DNA from 3 places in the Bacillus sp. PK6-026 genome. Region 2 is predicted to be linked to each of the others. Evidence: predicted binding sites of a transcription regulator. Region 2 holds the regulator's gene; each other region holds the start of a gene.

Region 1 (7,972 bases), 900 kb from region 2:
GCGGAGAACTTTCCAATTACAGGATATAAAATCCACGAAGAAATGATCAAAGCGCTGGCAGTGGTGAAAAAAGCGGCCGCGCTTGCCAACATGGAGACAAAACGTCTTTATAATGGCCTTGGAGATGCCATTGTCCAAGCCGCTGATGAGATCCTTGAAGGAAAGCTGCACGATCAATTCATCGTTGATCCGATTCAAGGCGGCGCAGGAACTTCAATGAATATGAACGCGAACGAAGTCATCGGAAACCGTGCACTTGAACTGCTCGGCCACAACAAAGGTGAGTATATTCACCTGAGTCCGAATACGCACGTTAACATGTCTCAATCGACAAACGACGTATTCCCGACGGCGATTCACATTTCAACGCTCAAGCAGCTGGAAAAGCTGCTGGACACAATGGAATACATGCTTGACGCGTTTAAGAAAAAAGCGCGCGACTTTGACCACGTCATTAAAATGGGCCGCACACATCTTCAAGACGCAGTGCCGATCCGCCTTGGGCAGGAATTTGAAGCTTACAGCCGCGTGATTGAACGCGACATCAAACGGATTAAACAATCGCGTCAGCATCTGTATGAAGTCAATATGGGCGCTACCGCGGTTGGAACGGGATTGAACGCGGATCCGCGCTATATTGAAAATGTTGTCAAGCACTTGGCTGAGATCAGCGGTCTTCCGCTAGTCGGCGCTGACCATCTGGTGGATGCGACGCAAAATACGGATGCGTACACAGAAGTTTCGGCTGCATTAAAAGTATGCATGATGAACATGTCGAAAATCGCCAACGACCTTCGGTTGATGGCATCAGGTCCGCGTGCAGGACTTGCTGAGATTTCTCTTCCGGCAAGACAGCCGGGTTCATCCATCATGCCGGGGAAAGTCAATCCGGTTATGGCCGAGCTGATCAACCAAATCGCATTCCAAGTCATCGGAAACGACAATACGATTTGTCTCGCTTCTGAAGCCGGACAGCTCGAACTGAATGTGATGGAGCCAGTGCTCGTCTTTAATCTCCTGCAGTCCATCAGCATCATGAACAACGGATTCCGTTCGTTTACCGATCACTGTGTAGCAGGAATCGAAGCGAATGAAAAACGCTTAAAGGCATATGTAGAAAAAAGCGCAGGCGTCATTACTGCGGTCAACCCGCATCTTGGCTACGAAGCAGCTGCAAGAATTGCAAGAGAAGCGATTTTAACAGGGCAATCCGTCCGCGATCTCTGTCTTCAAAACGATGTGTTGACAGAAGAAGAGCTTGATCTGATTTTGAATCCTTATGAAATGACAAAACCGGGGATTGCCGGGGCTGAACTTTTAAATCGGGATTAAGCTGGAAAAACAGTACGCGAAAACACTCTGAAGCATTTTACCGGGATAGAAACACAGAGTGTTTTCGCTTTCCTTCAATAACTTTATGAAGAGAAAGGACAACAGCGGTGAAGTGGTACCGCGTCAGCCTTTTTCGTGGTATACTGTTCGTTGTTAGTTAAATTTTTAAGAAAAAATTGAAGCAGATTGCTATTTTTATGTAGCTTATTTTGAAAGCGTTTCAATAATAAGGGGGATTTAGGTTGAAAACAGCACGGTTGCCATCAATGTTGGAAATCATTTGTGTATTAGGTGCATTTTTAGCGATAGTTTGTTCATTTACAGTCAAATTTGATCTGCCGATTCAGCTGGCATTGTTTATTTCATGGTTTTTAGTGATTTTGCTCGGTCTGCGCCTGGGGCACCGGTATGAAGATTTGCAAAAATCGATTACAAACGGAATTTCAAACGGACTCGAAGCGATATTGATCCTGATTGCCGTCGGCGCTCTGATCGGTACATGGATAGCCGGCGGTGTTGTGCCGACTTTGATTTATTACGGGCTTGAGTTTATCCACCCGAGCATATTCCTGCTTGCCACGCTCATTATTTGTTCGATCACCTCTGTGGCCACAGGTACGTCTTGGGGTACTGTAGGAACGGCCGGGATCGCCATGATGGCAATCGGTGAAGGGCTGGGGCTACCGCTTCCGCTTGTAGCCGGAGCCGTGCTGTCCGGCGCCTATTTCGGAGATAAATTATCACCGCTTTCCGATAGTACAGTGCTTGCGTCATCCCTTTCAAAGGTCGAAGTGATTACCCATGTCAGAGCGATGTTGTATTTGTCGGTTCCCGCCTATTTGATCACGGCGGTGTTGTTCACCATTACCGGATTTATTTACGGTAGTAAAAATGTCGATTTGCAGAAAGTCGAATTTTTGAAAACTTCTTTGCAAAACACGTTTGATATTCATATTTGGATGCTTGTTCCGGCTGTTATCGTTATCGTTCTTTTGGCCATGAGAAAGCCGTCTGTGCCGACGATCGCGATCGGCGCACTTTTGGGGGCGATCTGGGCTGCGGTCTTCCAAGGCATGAATTTTGCGGATGCACTTGGCACGGCATACAACGGCTTTTCCATCGACACCGGGATCAAATTTATGGACGAGCTCTTAAACCGCGGAGGAATTCAAGGCATGCTCGGTTCGGTCGTCGTTATCATTCTCGGTCTGGGCTTTGGCGGCCTTTTGGAGCACTTAGGCGTTCTAAAAGTGATCGTGTCCAAATTCCAGCAAAAGCTGACTTCTGCCGGCAACGTCACATTCTCGACGATTATCGTCGCTTTCCTGGCGAATGTGTTCGGCTGCGCGATGTACGTCTCGCTCATTTTAACACCGAAAATTATGGAGAAAAGCTATGACAAGCTCGGAATTGACCGGAGGGTACTCTCCAGAAACGCGGAAGTCGGCGGTACGATGACGTCAGGCATGGTGCCGTGGTCAGACAACGGCATATATATGGCGGGGATTCTCGGCGTGTCAACCTTCTCTTATCTGCCGTTCATGTGGCTGAGCTTTGTTTCAATCGGCCTTGCGATTTTGTACGGATACACAGGTAAATTTATTTGGTACACCGATAAAAAAGACTCGCCGGTTCAGTAGCCGATTTTAAAACAATTGATGGAGGTATTCTGTTATGAATGGCAACAATATTATTCGGAATTTGATGCTGGAAATCCCTTCAGCACCAGGAAACCTTGGAAAGGTGACAACGGCGATCGGCCTTGCCGGCGGTGATATCGGAGAGGTTGAAACGATCAAGGTGGGGCCGAATTATACGATGCGGAACATTACGGTTCAAGTTGAGCATGAAGAACAGCTTACCGAGATCCTTGAAGTGATCCGCAACTTAAAAGAAGGCATCCATCTTCATACCGTTTCAGATGACGTACTGGCTGCCCATGAAGGCGGCAAAATCCGTGTGAAAAGCAAGATACCGATTCGCTCGCTCGCTGATCTGCGGCGGGTGTATACGCCGGGTGTCGCGAATGTGTGCGAGCTTATTAAAGAAGAGCCGCAAAAAGCGAATATCTATACAGGCATCGGCAATTCGGTTGCAATTGTAACGGACGGTACGGCCATCCTAGGCTTGGGAGACATTGGGCCTGTGGCGGGAATGCCTGTTATGGAAGGGAAGGCCGCGCTTTTCGACCAGCTTGCAGACATCAGCGGAGTTCCGATTCTGCTTGATACGAATGATCCTGACGAAATCGTGCGGACGGTTAAAAACATTGCGCCCGGATTTAGCGGTATTTTGCTTGAAGACATCGGTTCACCGCATTGTTTTGAAATCGAAGAGCGCCTGAAAAACGACCTGAATATTCCGGTCATGCATGACGACCAGCACGGTACTGCGGTGGTGACACTGGCGGCCGCCATTTCAGCCGCCAAGAGTGCAGGGGTCGATCTGAAGCAGGCCCATGTCGGCCAAATCGGCCTGGGTGCGGCAGGGGTCGCGATCTGCAGAATGTTTATGGCATATGGGGTAAAACGTGTCATCGGAACGGATAAATCGCTTGAGGCGATGGCGCGTTTAGAGAACTATGGCGGCCATGCGGCTGAAAGCATCGAAGAATTGATGGAAAGCTGCGATATCATCGTCGCGACAACCGGCGTTCCGGGATTGATCAATAAGAAATGGGTTCGTGAAGGCCAGGTGATTTTGGCTCTGTCCAATCCGAAGCCGGAGATTGAGCCTGAGGATGCGCTCGAGGCCGGGGCAGCCTACGCTGCGGATGGACGGTCTGTCAACAATGTGCTGGGGTTCCCCGGTATTTTCAGGGGCGTGTTAAATGCCGGAGCGGAATCGATCAGCCACCCGATGCTGGTCGCGGCCGCCGAAGCGATCGCATCCTGCACAAAACAAGGCGATCTTGTGCCTGATCCGCTGAATCCTGATGTTCACGAGATTGTGGCCAAAGCAGTCGAAAGGGTCGCACTTTCAGAAATGGGAAAAATGAACGGATAAAGAAAACAGCTGCTGCTTTATCGCAATACGGATAAAGCGGCAGCTGTTTTTCTTGCGAATGTTAACGGCGGTTCTATAGATTGAAAATGAATATATAAAATATTCGGTTTTGTAAAAATCCAATGATTGTGGAGAGCGCTGATGATGATGCCTTGATCGACAAGCTTTTTTGTAAACAACGGAATTTCTTCAGGCAAAATGGCAACTTCGGCCATATTCAAGGCGATTCCGTTTTGATCGAGCGACTCGAACATGACTTCTTCCATGCCGACTCCACGGCTTGGCCTTCCTTGAATCGTGACGCGCAAATTCCGTTTGATGCTGACAGAACAGACACCGTGTTCAATGTGCGGCTCCCCATTTAAAATATGTCCAAACTGCTGGCAAAGCGAATGAAAACTTTGCATCTGCTGAACCTCCATTTTTAAAGTTACCACGATTTTATGAAGGGAACCCGCATATTTAGAATCCTTTAAAAATGGACAATCTTTTTATTTGATGATTTCTTCACCGCCCGGCTTGTTTGCATAGTGGTACATGAAGCCCATCATAAACGCGCCTCCGATCAGGTTCCCAAGGGTTACCGGAATCAAGTTATGGATTGCGCCTGCAATCGAAATCGTATCCGGATGCTCGGTGACCAGAGAGACGGCAAAAGTGGCCATGTTCGCGATGCTGTGTTCATAACCGGAAATAAAGAAAGTAAAAACAAACAGCATCATAGAGAACATTTTCGCTCCGTCTCCTTTTTGCGCCATCGGAACAAAGAACGCAAGGCAGACTAGCCAGTTACACAAAATCGCTTTGAAGAACAATTCGGTCACCGGCGTATTCATTTTATGTTCCGCCACGCTAAGTATAAAGCCGGTGGAAGAAGGATCCTTAAATAAACCGGTCGCAAAGATGAGGCCTGCGAAAAACACGGCGCCCATTAAATTTCCTGCATAGCTGAACATCCACAGCTTGATAACAGCGGGCCAACGCATTTTTTTACGAAGCGCAGCCAATGTATAATAAAATGTATTTCCCGTAAATAAATCTCCTCCGCCATAGACGATCAGAATAATGGCGCCCCCGAATGTGATTGCTGCAATTGGATATGTGAACGGAGAATGTTCAACATAAAATAGATTCCCCGTTTTAAACGCTACAATGACTCCGAACCCGATAAACATACTGGCCAGCATAGCTCGTAAAAGATAACGAAGCGGGCTTTGCATAAAGATGCTTTGCTTTTTTAAGGCAAGCTCTTCGACTAGAACAAGTGATTTTGATTCCATGTTTTCCACCACCATCAAGTGTTTACTTAAGAAGTATCTATCATAAATACAAACTAAGTATAGCAGGATATTGTGAAACATTTCACAAATTTTGTGTACTTTGTTTGAACAAATGTATGGTTCGATTTTCATAGAATAAACAAGGTATCGTTATTGTTTATTTTTAAGTAATAAATATTCCATCCATTCGTAAAAGCCTGAGGGAGCGATGTTTCAAAGATAGCTCGACAGGAAGGGATACGGCAGCAAGCAGGTTAAATGCGCAGTGCAATCAGCTGGTGCTGTATGAAAGCATAGATGAAGGACGTGCGCAAAAGGCTGAGGGAAGATTTCACAGATTGGACAAAATAGCAGGACTTTCCGTCAGGCGTTTTCAAGCTGAAGGAAAGCGCCAAATTTGTTTAATTGCATATAACGGTATTCTTTTGATCCGCAAGGCTTTGCGCAGAGAATCGCAACCGTTGAATGACAAAATGCTCCGGCGGGAATGAGGGGCATTTTTCTCATGCTGATTTAGTTCTTGTTAACCACAGTGTCACAAAATAGCTATAATTTCTTCGGATAATTGTCACAATGACATCCATAAATTAGGGAATATGTACTTTATTTAAGAAGGGATTCGCGGTAAAGTACAGGTATAAATAACCATCCGGATAATATCGGAACATCAATGTGGGCCAAGGTCACCCTTTTGTCTGTGATCATATTCATAAGATTCATGTGAAACTTTGAGCAAGGGTGATGCCATTCGGCAACGGTCCGGCTAGAACAAAGAGGAGGAGACTGGAACAGTGGACGAACTCATTTTGGCAAGATTTCAATTTGCTTCAACAACGATCTTTCACTTTATTTTTGTACCGATGTCAATCGGGCTTGTCTTTATGGTTGCTTTAATGGAAACTCTATACGTCGTAAAGAAAAAAGACATTTACAGAACGATGGCTAAATTTTGGGGGCACTTATTTTTAATTAATTTTGCAGTCGGTGTGGTCACCGGGATTCTACAGGAATTTCAGTTCGGAATGAACTGGTCGGAGTACTCCCGCTTTGTCGGTGATGTATTCGGCGCTCCGCTCGCGGTGGAGGCGCTGCTTGCTTTCTTTATGGAATCGACGTTTATCGGTTTGTGGATATTTGGCTGGGATCGGCTTCCGAAGAAGATCCATTTGCTGTCCATCTGGCTTGTTTCGCTTGGAACGATCATGTCGGCGTTTTGGATTTTAGCGGCCAACTCGTTTATGCAGGAGCCTGTCGGATTCGCGATCAAAAACGGCCGCGCGGAAATGACCGATTTCTTTGCGATTATTAAAAATCCGCAGCTATGGGTTGAATTTCCGCACGTCATTTTCGGTGCGCTTGCCACCGGAGCGTTTTTCATTGCCGGTGTCAGCGCGTATAAAATGCTGAAAAAACAGGAATTGCTCTTTTTTAAAAAATCCTTTCAAATCGCGATGATTGTGGCGCTTGTTTCCGGCATCGGCGTAGCGTTCAGCGGACATGAGCAGGCCCAGCATCTGATGAAGAGCCAGCCGATGAAAATGGCTGCCAGCGAAGCGCTTTGGGATGACAGCGGTGATCCTGCAGCTTGGACGGTGCTTGCGAACATTGACGCGGACAAGCAGGAAAACAAATCAGAGCTCAGCATCCCGTATGCGCTTAGCTATTTGGCTTATAAACAATTCAGCGGCGATGTGCCCGGAATGAAGACGCTGCAAAAGCAATATGAAGAAAAATACGGAGAAGGAAATTATATTCCGCCGGTGAAAACGACGTTCTGGAGCTTCAGAATCATGGCCGGCTCAGGACTTTTAATGATCGTTGCCGCTTTGACTGGCCTCTATCTCAGCTTCCGTAAAAGACTTGAAACAAGCAAATGGTTTTTGCGGACGATGGTGGCTTTAATCGCCTTTCCATTCATTGCAAATACGGCGGGGTGGATCATGACTGAAATCGGACGCCAGCCGTGGACGGTGTTCGGTATTTTGACAACGGCGCAGTCCGTGTCGCCGAACGTATCAGCGGGAATGCTGCTGTTTTCCGTCATCGCGTTTACAGCGATTTATCTTGTACTGGCGCTCGTTCTTGTCTACTTGTTTGTGCGGGAGATTAAAAAAGGGGCTGCACACCATGACCACCATCATGATGATTCCGTATCGACAGACCCGTTTGATCAGGAGGTTTACCATGGTATCTCTTAATGAACTTTGGTTTATATTAGTCGCTGTGCTGTTCATCGGTTTTTTCTTTCTTGAAGGTTTTGATTTCGGCGTCGGAATGGCGACCAGGTTTCTCGGGCGCAACGAGCTTGAACGGAGGGTGATGATCAATACGATCGGCCCTTTCTGGGATGCCAA
Region 2 (7,972 bases):
CAACGATGACAGATCCTTCAAGACCCGCATTGTGCGCGATTTGACGGATTGGTTCTTCAAGAGCGCGAAGAACGATGTTGATACCAGTCAGTTCGTCGCCTTCAGCTTCAAGGGCAGCTACTTTATTGTAAACATTGACAAGAGCTGTACCACCGCCTGATACGATTCCTTCTTCTACCGCAGCGCGAGTAGAGTTCAGGGCGTCTTCGATGCGAAGCTTGCGTTCTTTCAATTCTGTTTCAGTCGCAGCGCCGACTTTGATGACAGCTACGCCGCCTGCAAGCTTAGCTAGGCGCTCTTGTAATTTTTCTTTATCGAACTCAGAAGTTGTTTCTTCAACTTGAGCGCGGATTTGGTTGACGCGTGCCGCGATTTGCTCTGTATCTCCCGCACCTTCAACGATTGTTGTGTTTTCTTTTGTCACAACAACTTTAGAAGCGCGTCCCAATTGGTTGATTTGAGTTGATTTAAGGTCAAGACCTAAATCTTCTGTGATCACTTCGGCACCTGTCAGGATCGAGATGTCTTCGAGCATCGCTTTGCGGCGGTCTCCGAATCCAGGCGCTTTAACAGCCACTGCGTTGAATGTTCCGCGAAGCTTGTTGACAACCAATGTTGCAAGAGCTTCACCTTCAACGTCTTCAGCAATCAGAAGCAACGGTTTGCCTTGCTGAACAACTTGCTCAAGCACCGGCAGGATTTCTTGAATGTTTGTGATTTTTTTGTCTGTTACTAAGATGTACGGGTTCTCAAGAACCGCTTCCATCTTATCGGAATCTGTCACCATGTAAGGAGACGCATATCCGCGGTCAAACTGCATACCTTCAACCACTTCAAGCTCTGTTGTGAATCCTTTTGATTCTTCGATCGTGATGACACCGTCGTTGCCGACGCGCTCCATCGCTTCAGCGATCAGGCTTCCGACTTCTTCGTCAGCAGCGGAGATTGAAGCAACTTGTGCGATTGATTCTTTGCCTTCGATTGGTTTGGAGATTTCTTTCAGGCTTTCAACCGCTACAGCCACAGCCTGCTCGATACCTTTGCGCACGCCTACAGGGTTAGCGCCGGCAGTTACGTTTTTAAGACCTTCGCGAATCATCGCTTGAGCTAGAACTGTCGCTGTTGTTGTACCGTCACCGGCAACATCGTTTGTTTTGCTCGCAACTTCAGCAACAAGCTTTGCGCCCATGTTTTCGAACGCGTCTTCAAGCTCGATTTCTTTCGCGATGGTAACACCGTCGTTTGTGATTAATGGAGAACCGAATTTTTTCTCAAGAACGACGTTGCGTCCTTTAGGTCCCAAAGTTACCTTTACAGCATCCGCCAATGCATCTACACCGCGCAGCATTGAACGGCGGGCTTCTTCGCTAAACTTAATATCTTTTGCCATGTTATTCGAACCTCCTATATAATTGTCTCGTTTTTATTTATGACTTAGCCGATAACAGCTAAAATGTCGCTTTCACGCAAGATTAAGTAGTCAGTACCTTCATATTTCACTTCGGTACCTGCATATTTTGAGAAGATGATGCGGTCGCCTGTTTTCACTTCTAATGCAACGCGCTCTCCGCTCTCTAACACACGGCCTGAACCGGCTGCAACCACTTTACCCTCTTGTGGTTTTTCTTTTGCGGAGTCAGGAAGTACGATTCCGCTGGCAGTTTTTTCTTCAGACTCAACGAGCTCAATGACAACGCGATCACCTAATGGCTTTAACAATGAAACAACCTCCTCAATATTTTCATATGTAATTTTAGCACTCGCACTCGGTGAGTGCTAACACAATTCTTATAATAAAGAATCTCCCAGGCAATTTCAAGTGATAAGGTCAAATTTTTTTGCGCTTACATTTCTCCGCATGTCCTTATCATCCTATAATTTAAAAAGAGTGTGTTACAATAAACATAGTCTGAATTAGATTTTTAGAAAAGGAGTACATAAAGCTTGAGAAAACAATACTGGTTTATTATATTGGCATACGTTCTCATGCAATTGTCGGCCGCTGTCGGCTTGCCTCTTCTTTACTTTTTGGGAGTGGGCAAAGGACAGCCAAAGGCTGAAGCCCAGCTTACATTGACAGGCGTCTGGTCTGTCATCGCGTTTACCCTCTGTCTCGTTATCGTGCTGCTGATTTTGCGGACGGTGCCGAAGACGACGCTTCGCAACCGCCCGAAAGCATCGGTTGGAGCGTCAATCGGATGGGCGGTAGCCGGCGTTTTTCTCGCTTTGTTTTCGCAGTCAATTGCCGCTTCGATCGAAATGTACTTGTTCGGGGTCAACCCGGAATCGGAAAATACGCAGCGGATCATGGAAATCATCACCGCATTGCCGCTGATGGTGTTTGTCTCTTCTGTATTCGGACCGATTCTTGAAGAAATCATTTTCAGAAAGATCATTTTCGGTGCAATCTATGAGAAAACGAATTTTTTCATTGCCGCTTTGTTCAGTTCGGTGCTCTTCTCGGTCGTCCATTTGGATTTCAGCCATCTGCTCATTTATACAGCAATGGGATTCACATTCTCCTTTTTATATGTCAGAACCAACCGGATTATCGTGCCTATTTTCGCCCATGTCGCCATGAATACGCTCGTCGTCTTACTGCAGACATTCCGGGAGCCTATTGAAGAATATTTGAAACACGTCGAGAAAATGCAAATGATTATTGGAGGATTTCTATGATGAGAAGCCCTAAATTCTGGGGAGCGATTTATTTATTAACGGGTGTGCTGTTTACATATCTGGCGGCAACCTCGCCCGGAAGCATGTGGTCTTTTTACACGATCCTGCTGATGCTTTTCGCAGCCTATAATATCAGCATTTCCTTTAAAATGTTCGCCCTGGCCGGCAAGATGAAACGAAAAGATCAATAGCCTTTTTTGTGAAGGAAAAGAGCCATTCTGAAAAAGAATGGCTCTTATTTAGTATGGTCGTTCAAAAACGCTTGATTTTCCTCTTGAATCATTGTTTTTTGCGCCTGCCTGTAGGATATTCTTGAAATCACGATACTGATTTCATAAAGAATGAGCAATGGCACTGAGACCATTAAATGCGACAAAAGCTCAGGCGGTGTAATGAGGGCCGCGATGACGAACAACACAAAATATGCGTATTTTCTGATTTTCGCCAAAAACATCGGCGTCACGAGGCCGAGCCTTGTGATAAACATGATGACCACAGGCATCTGAAACAATAAGCCAAAAGGAAGCGTCAACTGAAGCAGAAACTGAAAATATTCGTGTATTCCGATGACCTGGTTGACATTCAGATCATCTGAGACTCTCGTCATAAAGTCCACGACAAACGGAAATAAAATAAAGTAAGAAAAGGCAATGCCGCCTAAAAAAAGAATAATCGATATCGGAATATAGCTGAGCGTCACTTTTCGTTCCTTTTCATACAGCCCCGGGCTAATGAAAGCCCACAGCTGGTATAAAACAAGCGGCGAAGTCAAGACGGCGCCGATGATGAACGCGAACTGCACGTACACAAATAAAGGATCGGTCAGCTTGAACGCGTTGAGCGTCAGCAGCTTTGCTTCATCCGTCTGCTGCAGATAGATAATCAGCGGCTTTGCCAATAAAAAGCCTGCCACAACAAATAAAACAAAAAAGAAAAAAGTGATCACAAGCCGTCTGCGTAGTTCTGTGATATGTTCTATCAGCGACATTTCTCTTTCCTTCATAAATGTCATCCTATCCTACTGATCTTCTTTCTTTTTATCGGAATCGTCGTCAGCCAAACCTTTTGTCGCATTCTTAAACTCCCTCAGCGTGTTTCCCGCCGCTCTTCCCAGCTCGGGAAGTTTTTTCGGGCCGAATATCAAAAGCGCCACCACGACAATTAAAATAAAGCTTCCAGGACCGATTGGCATAAAGCCTGCCCCCTTTCCTTTATTTTTCGTTTTCCGTTTTACTTTTCCTGCATTGAATAATGTTTCATGAAATACACCAGCGACTGAAGTTCAACCGCCAAATCTATATGATGAATGCGAATGTGTTCCGGCACATTCAAGCGGGCCGGCGTGAAATTAAGAATGCCTTTAATGCCAAGCGCCACCAGCCTGTCTGTAATCGACTGTGCGGCTTGAGCCGGTACCGTCAAAATGGCGACGGGGATATCATCCGTCATATGCTCTTCAAGTCTATTCAGATCATAGACGGGAACACCGCCGACCTCGGTTCCGATTTTTTCCTCATTGATGTCAAACGCCATGGCGATTTTTGTATTATTATTTTTGATAAAATTGTAATGGAGAAAGGCTGTCCCCAAATTCCCCACGCCAATGAGCGTTACGTTCGTCATTTCATCCTGATCAAGCGTCTTTCTGAAAAAGGACAGCAAATAATTGACATTGTAGCCGTATCCTTTTTTTCCGAGCGCGCCGAAGTACGAGAAGTCCCTGCGGATGGTCGCAGAATCGACTTTGACGGCATCGCTCAGCTCAGCGGAAGATACACGCTGTTTTCCGGATGCATGAAGGTTTTTTAAAAAACGATAATATAATGGCAACCGTTTCGCTGTCGCTTGCGGAATTTTTGAATGATCCATGTTCATAAACTAATCCTCCATGTCTACATCAGCTTTTTCCCTTTTATAGTCACCGTTTTTCCCACCTGTCTTTTCGAGAAGAAAGGTCGGTCCTATCACCATTCCCTTATCCGCCGCTTTGCACATGTCATATACGGTCAGCGCACATACGGAGGCCGAAGTTAACGCTTCCATTTCCACACCTGTGCTCCCTTTGGTCTTCACTTTAGATTGAATATGCAGGATGCTCTTCTGTTCTTTCTCCTCCCAGCGAAAGGCGATGTCGACTCCTTTCAGAGCGATCGGATGGCACATCGGGATGATGGCGGATGTCTGTTTTGCGGCCATGATTCCGGCCACTTGCGCCACCGCCAATACATCGCCCTTTCCGATTTCCCGGTTTTTGATTTTTTCATGTACTGTTCGATTCATAGACACGCTTGAAACAGCCGCAGCTGTGCGTACTGAAGCTTCCTTTTCGCTTATATCAACCATCTTGGCTCTGCCTTGTTCATTAAAATGTGTAAACTCATTCATGTTCTGAACTCTCCTTATAACGATCATACACTATTTTTTTCATTCTGTCTTTTTCTTTGGCTAAAATCTTCCAGACTTCACTTAATTGTTTGCTGACTGCGCAGTGATAGGCTACACTTAAAATAGCAGACAAGAGGTGAAAGATCATGATGATTTTACAAGTGAACCAACTTTCAAAATCGTTTGGAGCCGATACGATTTTAACGAATATAAAACTCGAAGTCAGATCTCGGGACCGGATTGCGATCGTCGGACGCAACGGCGCCGGAAAATCGACTCTTCTAAAGATTATCGCAGGAAAACTTTCATATGAAAAGGGGGACATCATCAAGCCGAAAGATTTGACGATGGGCTACCTTGACCAGCATTCCGGCCTCGATTCCAAGCTGACGCTCAAAGAGGAATTGCTGTCGGTATTTGATTTTCTAAAAAAAATGGAAAAAGAAATGCGCGCGATCGAGGAAAAGATGGCGCAGGCCGGACCGGACATGCTTGAATCATTGATGAAGACGTATGACAGGCTTCAGCAGGAGTTCAAGGACAAAGGCGGCTACCAATATGAGGCAGAGGTCAGATCCGTCATGCACGGGCTCGGCTTTGCGGGATTTGACGACTCCGTCCGCGTCCAGGACTTAAGCGGAGGTCAAAAAACAAGACTTGCCCTCGGAAAAATGCTTTTGACAAAACCCGACCTCCTCATTTTGGACGAACCGACAAACCACTTGGATATCGATACCCTGACATGGCTTGAACAATATTTGCAAAATTACAGCGGAGCGATTTTAATCGTTTCCCATGACAGGTACTTTCTTGACAAAGTGGTTACCCAAGTTTACGAGATCAGCCGGTCCCAAAGCAAAAAATATACCGGGAACTACAGCTCTTATCTCCAATTAAAAGCCGAACAGCTGGAAAAGGAAACAAAGCTTTATGAAAAGCAGCAGGACGAAATCGCCAAGCTGCAGGAGTTCGTCGACCGGAATCTGGCTAGAGCTTCGACGACGAAACGGGCGCAGAGCAGACGAAAGCAGCTTGAACGGATGGAGATCATGGACAAACCGCTCGGAGATGAAAAGTCGGCGTCTTTCCGCTTTGAAATTACAAGGCAAAGCGGAAACGATGTACTGCGGGTGGAAGACTTGACAGTAAGCTATCAGGAGCAGCCCCCGCTTCTCCGTTCATTGAACTTTCACATCACCCGCGGGGAAAGCGTTGCACTGGTCGGACCGAACGGAATCGGCAAGTCAACCCTTTTAAAAGCATTGATTCAAAAGCTGCAGCCGGTATCGGGAACAATCGCGACAGGCTCCCATGTCTCAATCGGCTACTATGACCAGGAACAGGCTGAATTGACGTCGTCAAAACGCGTGCTTGACGAGCTTTGGGACGATTATCCGGAAATGAATGAAAAGGATATCCGGACCTGCCTCGGCAACTTCCTGTTTTCGGGAGAAGACGTATTAAAACCTGTACACGCGTTAAGCGGCGGCGAAAAAGCAAGGCTTGCCCTCGCCAAGCTGATGCTCCAAAAAGCGAACTTCCTTATTCTTGATGAGCCGACAAACCATCTCGACCTGGACAGCAAGGAAGTCTTGGAGAACGCTTTGATCGATTACCCGGGAACGATATTATTTGTGTCCCATGACCGCTATTTTATCAACCGGATCGCGACAAAAGTACTGGAGCTTTCCCGCGACAAAGCAGAAGAATATTTAGGCGACTACGATTATTACACAGAAAAAAAAGCGCAGCAGCTTGAACTGAAAGAACTAGAAAAACAGACGGAAGAGCATCAGAAAAACGCTTCCGAAAAACCTGGCGCAAAAAAGAGCTATGAAGAAGAAAAAGAGCTGAAAAGAAAAGAACGCCAGCGGCAGCGCAGGATTGAAGAAATCGAAACAAGAATTACGGACATTGAAGAACAGATCGAAAAAAATGAAGAGCTCCTGTGTGACCCCGCCGTCTTCCAAGACCATGAGAAGGTCCAGGAAATCCACTCTGAAAATGAACGGCTAAATGAGGAGCTTGAACAACTGTTAACAGAATGGGAAACACTCTCTACAAATGAATAAAGGATGAACCGCTCCAAGCCGGAGCGGTTTTTTTGTCCACAATTAAAATCCTTTATTTAAAAGAAAGAAAGCGATTTACCCACAATATCCACAAAAAATATAATATTTATACACATTATTAACAGGTAAAAAAGGTCTGTAAATTAAGGTTTTTAACATTATACACAAGACTGTGGATATATGTTAATAACCTGTTAATAACTATTCCCGGGCAAAAAAACCTCACAGAGCGTGAGGTTTTAATAAGACGTCAGATCTAAGCCAGGCTGACCGTTCATATCATATTTTCCTCTGATTCCTTTTTCAAAAGCAACCGTACCTGCGGCGGCAATCATCGCGGCATTGTCCGTACACAGCGAAAGCGGCGGGATCAAAAGCTCAATCTCCGGATGGCTGCTGAACGTTTTTTCAAGCGCCGCTCTCAACCCTTTGTTTGCAGCAACTCCTCCGGCAAGCAGCACCTGTTTGACGCCATAAGCTTTCGCAGCGCGTTCCGTTTTTGTGACGAGGACATCAATGACGCTTTCCTGAAAGCTGGCTGACAAATCTTCCGGAGCTATCGTTTCACCTTTTTGTGAAGCGTTGTGAAGCGTGTTGATGACTGCAGATTTCAATCCGCTGAAGCTGAAATGATAAGAGCCTTCTTCAAGCCATGCGCGCGGCAGCGGCACATTTGCCTCGCCTTTTTGCGCAAGTTTGTCAATGTGAGGTCCTCCCGGATAAGGAAGCCCCATCGTTCTCGCCACTTTGTCATAGGCTTCACCTGCCGCATCGTCGAGCGTCTCTCCGATGACTTCAAATGAGCCGTGCTCTTTCATATACACGAGTTCGGTGTG
Region 3 (7,972 bases), 300 kb from region 2:
CTGTGCAAAAGCCCGAAGATGCTGGCCTTGAACAATGAAAAATCAGCCGATGTGCAGCTGTATTTGTTTACCCAGGCGGTACAGCTTCCGGCAGCGCTTTTGAATATGATTCAGACATTTGACTATTCACAGACAGTGCCGAAGCTGATCTTGTACCACACTGAACAGACGGGAACACTCACCCGTTCAGACGCGGCCGCCTTGCTTTTGTTAAATGAAATCGGCATCGATATCATCATCTATAATCCGCCGGGCTATAAGTGTATTGACCGCTATATCGATGGACAGCATTTCGATACTCATTGGCTTGATGACATGTCCTTCAACCAGGAATTTAAAGAGCCGTCAATCGTCCGGAAGTTCATCAATAAAATCTTTTAAGGAGGGAGCCACTCTGATGGCAAATCCAAATGAAACAAGCATCGTCAATATCAGCAAAGAGGAAGAGATCACGATTGAAAAAGCGGAAGACATCCGTGCCAAACTCCGCCGGGAGCCCGATGTGCAAGCTCTGACACGGCAAATTGACGTAAAAAACCAAGTGGAGCTTTTAGAATTCGGAAAAGAGCCCGCTCTTGAAATATCCAAGTTCTCAGACCGTATTCTCTCTATGATGAGAACAAACAGTGTGACAGATTCAGGTGCGATGTTGACGCAGCTCGGTAAAATCATGGACCGCTTTGACAAGAATGACTTTGAAGAACAGAAAGGCCTGCTTTCCAAGTTATTTAAGCGCGGCAACAGCATGATCGAGAAAATATTTAAAAAATATCAAACGCTCGGCGGTGAAATCGAAAAAATCAACGTCGAAATTTCGAAATATAAAGATGAAATGACAAAATCGACCGTGACGCTTGATGAAATGTATGAAAGCAACCTCAATTACTATGTGGAGCTGGAGAAATACGTCGTAGCCGGCCAGATGAAAATAGAAGAATTGCAGCAGCTCATCCCTGAATATGAAGCGAAAGCGGCCAGCGGTAACCAAATGGCACAGATGGAGCTTGATACGCTTCGAAATGGTATTCAAGCGCTGGAAGAACGGGTGTATGACCTCGATATGGCGCGGATGGTTGCGATTCAAACCGCGCCGCAAATCCGTCTGCTCCAGCGCGGAAACACAAAGCTGATCGGAAAAATCAACTCGGCATTCATCATTACGATTCCGATTTTCAAAAACGGCATCATCCAGGCGGTGACCGCCAAGCGCCAAAAGCTTGTCGCCGATTCAATGAGCGAACTCGACCGCCGCACCAACGAAATGCTGAAGCGAAACGCGGAAAATATTTCGAGCCAGTCCGTTGAAATCGCGAGAATGTCCGGAAGGCCGAGCATCGATATTGAAACGATCGAACAGTCTTGGAATACGATTGTCAAAGGCATGCAGGAGACGAAGCAGATTGAAGATGAGAACAAACGCCTGCGCGAAGAAGGGGCAAAACGCATATTGGAACTTCAGGACAATATGAAAAAAGCCGCTTTAAACGGTTAAAAAGGATAGTGAAGAAGCCGTCCGCCGGATGATCTGGCGACGGCTTCAAATATACAAAAAATCACCGCCATGATAGGCGGTTTTTTATGTTATGCTAGAGAAAGAGAATCGCATGGTAAAAAATATATAAACATGAAGGGGATGGAAGTATATGGCCGCTTTATGGCTGGCATTCGGCGGCGGTTTCCTGTCGTTTATTTCTCCGTGCTGCCTGCCTTTGTATCCATCATTTATTTCCTACATCACCGGGATTTCGGTCAGCGATTTGAAAGACCGAGATGCAAAGCGCATCAAACAATCGGTGATGATTCACGCGGCTGCTTTTTTGGTCGGCTTTTCTGTAATTTTTTACATATTGGGTTTCTCCGCCAGCTCGTTTGGCCTGCTGTTTTTGCAATACCATAACTTGATCCGCATGCTGGGTGGAATATTTGTCGTCGTCATGGGCCTGTTCCTCCTCGGCGTTTTCCGGCCGGCTTTCATGATGAAGGAGCGGCGCCTTTCGTTTAGAAGAGGGAAAATAGGCTTGTTGAATTCAATGCTTGTCGGAATGGTTTTTGCGGCGGGCTGGACGCCGTGCATCGGGCCTATATTCGGAACGATCGCATATGCAAATTTTCAGAACCCTGATTTTGGGAGCGCATTCATGATGATCACCGCATATTCTCTAGGTTTTGCCATTCCTTTTTTGCTCATGGCGTTTTTTATCGGAAACATCAGGCCGCTTATGAAATATTCGAATATGCTCATGAAAATCGGCGGCGCGCTGATGATCGTCATCGGCATCCTGCTTTATACGGACAACATGATATGGATGAATATCTGGTATTCGAATTTGACGAATCTCTTTTGAAAAGCTTCCCGCGCCGCATTATGCGAGTAAGATTGTGAAAAACAGCAAAATCGCGGAGGATATCATGTGCTTGTTTGATCACTCATTTAAGGGACATGAGGATTTAGCCAATCGATTTTGGAAGGTTCGCAAATCTGAAGAGCCAAACGGGCTTTACCCGCTCGATAGCGGGATGCTGGAATTCGCGAAAAAAGTGCTTGAATCTTCATTTCAACAATCGGGAGGATCAGGGTGATATACGCTGCTTCTATTCACACGAGCATCCAATCGTCACGGTCCTGGCAGGAATAGAAAACCGCCCGAAAAGAATCGAGCGGCTCCCTTTATATTCGAATTGATTTCTCCTCGGTTTTCCACTGTTTTTTCCATCCGGCCTGAGCAAGCAAAAGCAGTCCGAGTGCCAAAAATGCGATAACGGTAAAGGTGAGGAATCCGCTTGAATACGTACCCGTGATTTGCTTCAGCGTTCCGAGAATATTCGGGAGGAAGAATCCGCCGATTCCCCCCGCAGCGCCCACGACTCCCGTCACCATCCCGATCTCTTGCTGAAATCGCTGCGGTACAAGCTGGAATATCGCGCCGTTCCCCATCCCGAGGCAGCCCATGCCGATAAATAATGCGGCTGTGACAACGCCAAGAGATGGGAGCATACTGACTGAGAACATGCACAGAGCCACCCCGATAAAGAGGAATTGCAGCAGACGCACGCCGCCGATTTTATCGGCAATCAACCCGCCGACAGGGCGGAGGCAGCTTCCCGATGCAACGACGAGCGTGACAAATTCGCCGGCCCTTACCGCCGGAACGGCATACTGGGATGCAAAAAAGTAGCTTAAAAAGTTGGACAAGCCGACAAAACCTCCGAATGTTACGCTGTAGAGAAGGCAAAAATACCAAGTGTCCCTTTCTTTGAAAACAGCAAAATAGTCTTTGAGCGGTTTAGGCGCCGGCTGATTCGGAGGTTCTTTTGCCATAAGGAAATAGCTGAATAACACGAGTATCAGAGGAATCAGCGCCAATCCCATGACGCCGTTCCAGCCCACTTGCTCCGCCAGGCGAGGGCCGAATAGTGTAGCGAGCAGTGTTCCGCTGTTTCCCGCTCCGGCGATCCCCATGGCAAGGCCTTGCAAGTGCGGCGGATACCAGCGGCTCGCCATTGGCAGGGATGCGGAAAAGCTTGCGCCTGCCACACCGAGTAAAATTCCGATGATATACAGCTCGGCGACCGATGAACCGAACTGCCACCCCCATATCAGCGGAATCATCGTCACCAGCATTCCGCCAATAGCCGTTTTTTTCGGTCCGAAACGGTCGGTTAAAATGCCGAGCACAATCCGGAAAAACGATCCGGCCAAAGTAGGTATGGCGACAATCAATCCGACCTGTGATGGAGATAAATCAAAATCAGCCGTCATATAAACACCAAGCGCCCCCAGCAACACCCAAATCATAAAGCTGACATCGAAATATAAAAAAGATGACAACAAGGAAGGCGCGTGTCCGCTCTTCCTCAAATCCGCCAATTTCAATTGCAACACTCCCCATCCGATAGATTCTAGAATTTATCATGACAAAATAGAATAGGGTTGGCAGTATTTTTGTCAGCTTTACTAACAAACTAAAAGATTGAATATTTAAAATGTTAATTTGGACGGCATTATACCCGGCGATGATTGAATGTTGCTGAAGATTTGAGGTGTTATGACTGTTGAAAAGGGGAAACTTAGATTGGAATGGGCCTGATGCACTTGCAGATAAAGCAGTCTTTTGCAGCACGTTTACCAATTTTTCTTTAGCTGTAAGGCATATTTTTACCAAAAAATGTACAAATTTAAGGAAGAAGTATGTAGAGACACAAAATAGACATAAATAAAAATGTATATCACTTGAAAAAGTATGTGAAGTATTGCACAATATGAATGTGAAGAATTTCACAAACAGCTTAGATTTTAAAACAAACGGCAAAGGAATGATGAGTCATGAGAAACCAAAAAGTAAACCGTACAGTTTTGATCGGTGCGGGTTTTGTTGGAAGCAGTTATGCATTTACGTTAATTAACCAAGGTATCACAGACGAACTTGTGATCATTGATTTAAATAAAGACAAAGCAATGGGCGATGTCATGGATTTAAACCACGGTAAAGCATTTGCCCCACATCCTGTGAAAACATGGTACGGCACATATGAGGACTGCAAAGACGCCGACATTGTCTGCGTATGCGCCGGAGCAAACCAAAAGCCGGGTGAAACCCGTCTGGATCTTGTCGAAAAAAACCTGAGAATTTTCAAAGGAATTATCGGAGAAGTCATGGCCAGCGGTTTTGACGGCATCTTCCTTGTCGCTACAAACCCGGTCGACATCTTGACTTACGCGACTTGGAAATTCAGCGGACTTCCGAAAGAACGCGTGATCGGAAGCGGTACAACACTTGATACAGCCCGTTTCCGTTACTTGCTCAGCGAGTATTTCGGTGTCGCTGCCCACAATGCGCACGGCTACATCATTGGTGAACATGGAGATACGGAGCTGCCTGTCTGGAGCCACGCGAATATCGGCGGAGTTCCCGTCAGCGACTTGCTGAAAAGAAATGAGAAATACAAAGCAGAAGATCTTGATCAACTGTTTGACAATGTCAAAAACGCCGCTTACCACATTATCGAGAAAAAAGGTGCGACATACTACGGAGTTGCCATGAGCCTCGCGCGTATCACGAAAGCGATTTACCGCAATGAAGAAGCGATTTTAACCGTGAGCGCACATCTTGAAGGCGAATTTGGGGAAAATGATGTTTATATCGGAGTTCCGGCGGTTGTCGGCCGATGCGGAGCGAGGGAAATTGTTGAGCTCGACCTGAATGAAAAGGAAAAACAGCAATTCAAGCATAGCGCAGGTGTGTTAAAAGCAATTTTAAAACCGCATTTTGAACTGCAGGCATAACTGAACATCATGAAGATACTAACACCATGAAGATTGCGAGATGATGAAAATGTGGCAGCAGATATACGATCCGTTTGGGAATCTGTTTATCAGCGCTTTTGCCGCCATTCTGCCGATTCTTTTCTTTCTCCTTGCATTGACCGTGCTGAAGATGAAAGGAATCATCGCGTCATTTTTGACGCTGGCGGTCAGCTTTATTGTAGCGGTTTTCTTTTTTCACATGCCGGCTGCGAAAGCTGTCTCAGCCGTTTTACTTGGAATTGCAAACGGTCTTTGGCCGATCGGATATATTGTCCTGATGGCTGTATGGCTTTACAAAATTTCTGTCAAAACCGGAAAGTTTAAAGTGATCAGAGCGAGCATTGCCGGGATTTCGTCTGACCAGCGGCTTCAGTTATTGCTGATCGGGTTCAGTTTTAACGCCTTTTTGGAAGGCGCGGCAGGCTTCGGCGTGCCGATTGCGATCAGCGCCGTTCTTCTTGTCGAGCTTGGTTTTAAACCTTTAAAAGCGGCATCTCTATGTTTAATTGCGAATGCTGCATCCGGGGCCTTTGGAGCGATCGGAATTCCGGTAATTACAGGAGCACAGATGGGAGGCTTGACACCGGTTGAGCTTTCCAGAACGCTCGCTTTGATGCTGCCGTTCATCACTTTCTTTGTCCCGTTCCTGCTCGTTTTCATACTGGACGGGTTTAAAGGAATAAGGGAAACGCTGCCGGCTCTCCTTGTATTAAGCGGAAGCTATACGGCGGTGCAGACTTTAACGATGATTGGATTGGGGCCGGAACTTGCGGACATTTTGGCCGCTTTAATCAGTATGGGAGCGCTGGCGCTGTTTTTGAAAAAGTGGCAGCCGCGTCACATATACAGAGAAACCGGGAATGAACATGAACCCGCTGAAAAATATCATGCAGCAGACATTATGAAAGCCTGGTCTCCGTTTTATATCTTGACCGCTGTCATTGCGGTGTGGAGCCTGCCCGGTTTTAAAGGACTTTTTCAGGAAGGCGGATGGCTGAAACAATCGACGATTTTATTCAACATGCCTTTTCTTCACCGGGAAGTGCTGAAAACGCCGCCAATAGCTCCGGAACCGGCACCGCTTGATGCCGTGATGAAGCTTGACTTCATTTCAGCGACGGGTACGGCGATACTGATCGCCGTGATCTTCACGATTGTGCTGAGCCGAAACATCAGTTTCCGCGGAGGACTTTCCAGCCTGAAAGAGACGGTCAAGGAACTGTGGCTTCCTGTTCTGACCATTTGCTTTGTGATGGGTTTTGCAAACCTGGCCAATTATGCCGGATTGAGTTCAACCATCGGACTGGCGCTTGCCAAAGCAGGGGATATTTTTCCGTTCGTCAGTCCCGTATTGGGCTGGATCGGCGTGTTTATCACAGGTTCAGTCGTCAGCAACAATGCATTATTCGGCCACCTGCAAGCTGTCACCGGAGCGCAAATCGGGACAAGCTCAGCGTTGCTGCTTGCCGCCAATACCGCGGGAGGCGTGATGGCCAAGCTGATCTCACCGCAGTCGATTGCGATTGCAACAGCCGCGGTCCAAGAGACAGGGCAGGAATCAAAGCTTTTCAGCCAAACCGTTAAATATAGCTTGATCCTGCTTTTCATCATTTGCATTTGGACATTTGCACTTTCAAAGCTTGGCATATAAAGAAGAGCCTTTTCCCGCAATGGGAAAAGGCTTTTTAATCTGTTTGTTCTATCATGTCCTCTTTTTGAATACATTGTACAAGTTATCCGCGGAAGGAGGACGAGATATGATAAACATCTTCCTGAGTTATGTGTTTTTGGGCTTGTCTTTGGCTGCACCTGTCGGCCCTGTGAATGCGGCGCAGATCGACAGGGGGATGAAAGGTGGCTTCTTTCATGCCTGGCTGTTTGGTCTTGGCGCTGTGACGGCGGATGTCTTATATATGGCTTTGATCTATTTTGGAGTCGCTCAATTTTTGACAGCGCCATTTTTAAAAACATTTTTATGGCTGTTTGGTTTTTTTGTTTTGACCTATACGGGGATCGAGAGCCTGGTCAAGGCGAAGGAAGTATCACTGATGAGAGGTGCGGGAGAGAAAGGTTCATACCGCAAATCCTTCTTTTCGGGGCTGGTGATCTCCCTTTCAAACCCGCTGAGCATCATGTTCTGGCTCGGCATTTACGGAAGCATTTTGGCGAAAACGGTAGAGACGTACGAATCATACCAGCTGCTAATATGCAGTTCAGGCATTTTAATCGGACTTTTTTTGTGGGACTTGGCCATGTCTTTTCTTGCGGGGACATTCAGAACATTTTTAAGCCCGCGAATGATCCAGGCAACGACTTGGCTCGCGGGCATCAGTCTAATTGTTTTCGGATGTTACTTCGGCTATCAGGGGATGCTCGAACTGCTGAAGGCGGGAGGCTGATTATGCCTGCCCGTTTTTCTGTTCCTGATGGGCCCACCTTTTTTTCATCAGCATTGTCACAACAGCAATAACGGCAAGAAACAGAAGGCTCACAAAAAAGCCGGGTCTGCTGTTTTTTTCAAATAACGTACCTGAAACGGCAAATAAAATCAGGACAAGCGCTGTGATAATCTGGACATTCCCTTTCATTTTTGGCTTTGTGAGCTTTTTGCTGGAAAGCAGGATAAACATCCAGTTATAGAGCAGCATTAAGCTGGCGGCCGTTGTC

The links. Region 2 encodes Rex, which represses fermentation and respiration genes when NADH is low (regulators of the CRP and FNR family bind a similar motif). Its sites were predicted from a motif close to TTGTGAAATATTTCACAA; they were not measured.
Positions count from the first base shown of each region.
Region 1: M1D59_RS20950 (formate/nitrite transporter family protein) is a predicted target of Rex. The motif match lies at 5,689-5,706, and genes of this name have one in related genera.
Region 3: M1D59_RS01875 (L-lactate dehydrogenase) is a predicted target of Rex. The motif match lies at 4,265-4,282, and genes of this name have one in related genera.

Region 1 covers NZ_CP096418.1:4,108,165-4,116,136, reverse strand. The annotation lists gene aspA (aspartate ammonia-lyase) at 1-1,332, shown strand, start outside; gene nhaC (Na+/H+ antiporter NhaC) at 1,575-2,972, shown strand; gene M1D59_RS20960 (malic enzyme-like NAD(P)-binding protein) at 3,007-4,338, shown strand; gene M1D59_RS20955 (DUF1259 domain-containing protein) at 4,356-4,745, opposite strand; gene M1D59_RS20950 (formate/nitrite transporter family protein) at 4,830-5,618, opposite strand; gene M1D59_RS20945 (cytochrome ubiquinol oxidase subunit I) at 6,410-7,816, shown strand; gene cydB (cytochrome d ubiquinol oxidase subunit II) at 7,803-7,972, shown strand, end outside.
Region 2 covers NZ_CP096418.1:639,175-647,146, reverse strand. The annotation lists gene groL (chaperonin GroEL) at 1-1,390, opposite strand, end outside; gene groES (co-chaperone GroES) at 1,435-1,719, opposite strand; gene M1D59_RS03245 (CPBP family intramembrane glutamic endopeptidase) at 1,945-2,679, shown strand; gene M1D59_RS03240 (YdiK family protein) at 2,679-2,870, shown strand; gene tatC (twin-arginine translocase subunit TatC) at 2,915-3,691, opposite strand; gene M1D59_RS03230 (twin-arginine translocase TatA/TatE family subunit) at 3,698-3,871, opposite strand; gene M1D59_RS03225 (redox-sensing transcriptional repressor Rex) at 3,910-4,554, opposite strand; gene moaC (cyclic pyranopterin monophosphate synthase MoaC) at 4,558-5,064, opposite strand; gene M1D59_RS03215 (ABC-F family ATP-binding cassette domain-containing protein) at 5,211-7,136, shown strand; gene tsaD (tRNA (adenosine(37)-N6)-threonylcarbamoyltransferase complex transferase subunit TsaD) at 7,376-7,972, opposite strand, start outside.
Region 3 covers NZ_CP096418.1:343,659-351,630, forward strand. The annotation lists gene M1D59_RS01850 (YceG family protein) at 1-381, shown strand, start outside; gene M1D59_RS01855 (toxic anion resistance protein) at 398-1,492, shown strand; gene M1D59_RS01860 (cytochrome c biogenesis CcdA family protein) at 1,644-2,345, shown strand; gene M1D59_RS01865 (hypothetical protein) at 2,410-2,580, shown strand; gene M1D59_RS01870 (nitrate/nitrite transporter) at 2,669-3,874, opposite strand; gene M1D59_RS01875 (L-lactate dehydrogenase) at 4,325-5,284, shown strand; gene M1D59_RS01880 (L-lactate permease) at 5,334-6,956, shown strand; gene M1D59_RS01885 (LysE family translocator) at 7,066-7,704, shown strand; gene M1D59_RS01890 (amino acid permease) at 7,705-7,972, opposite strand, start outside.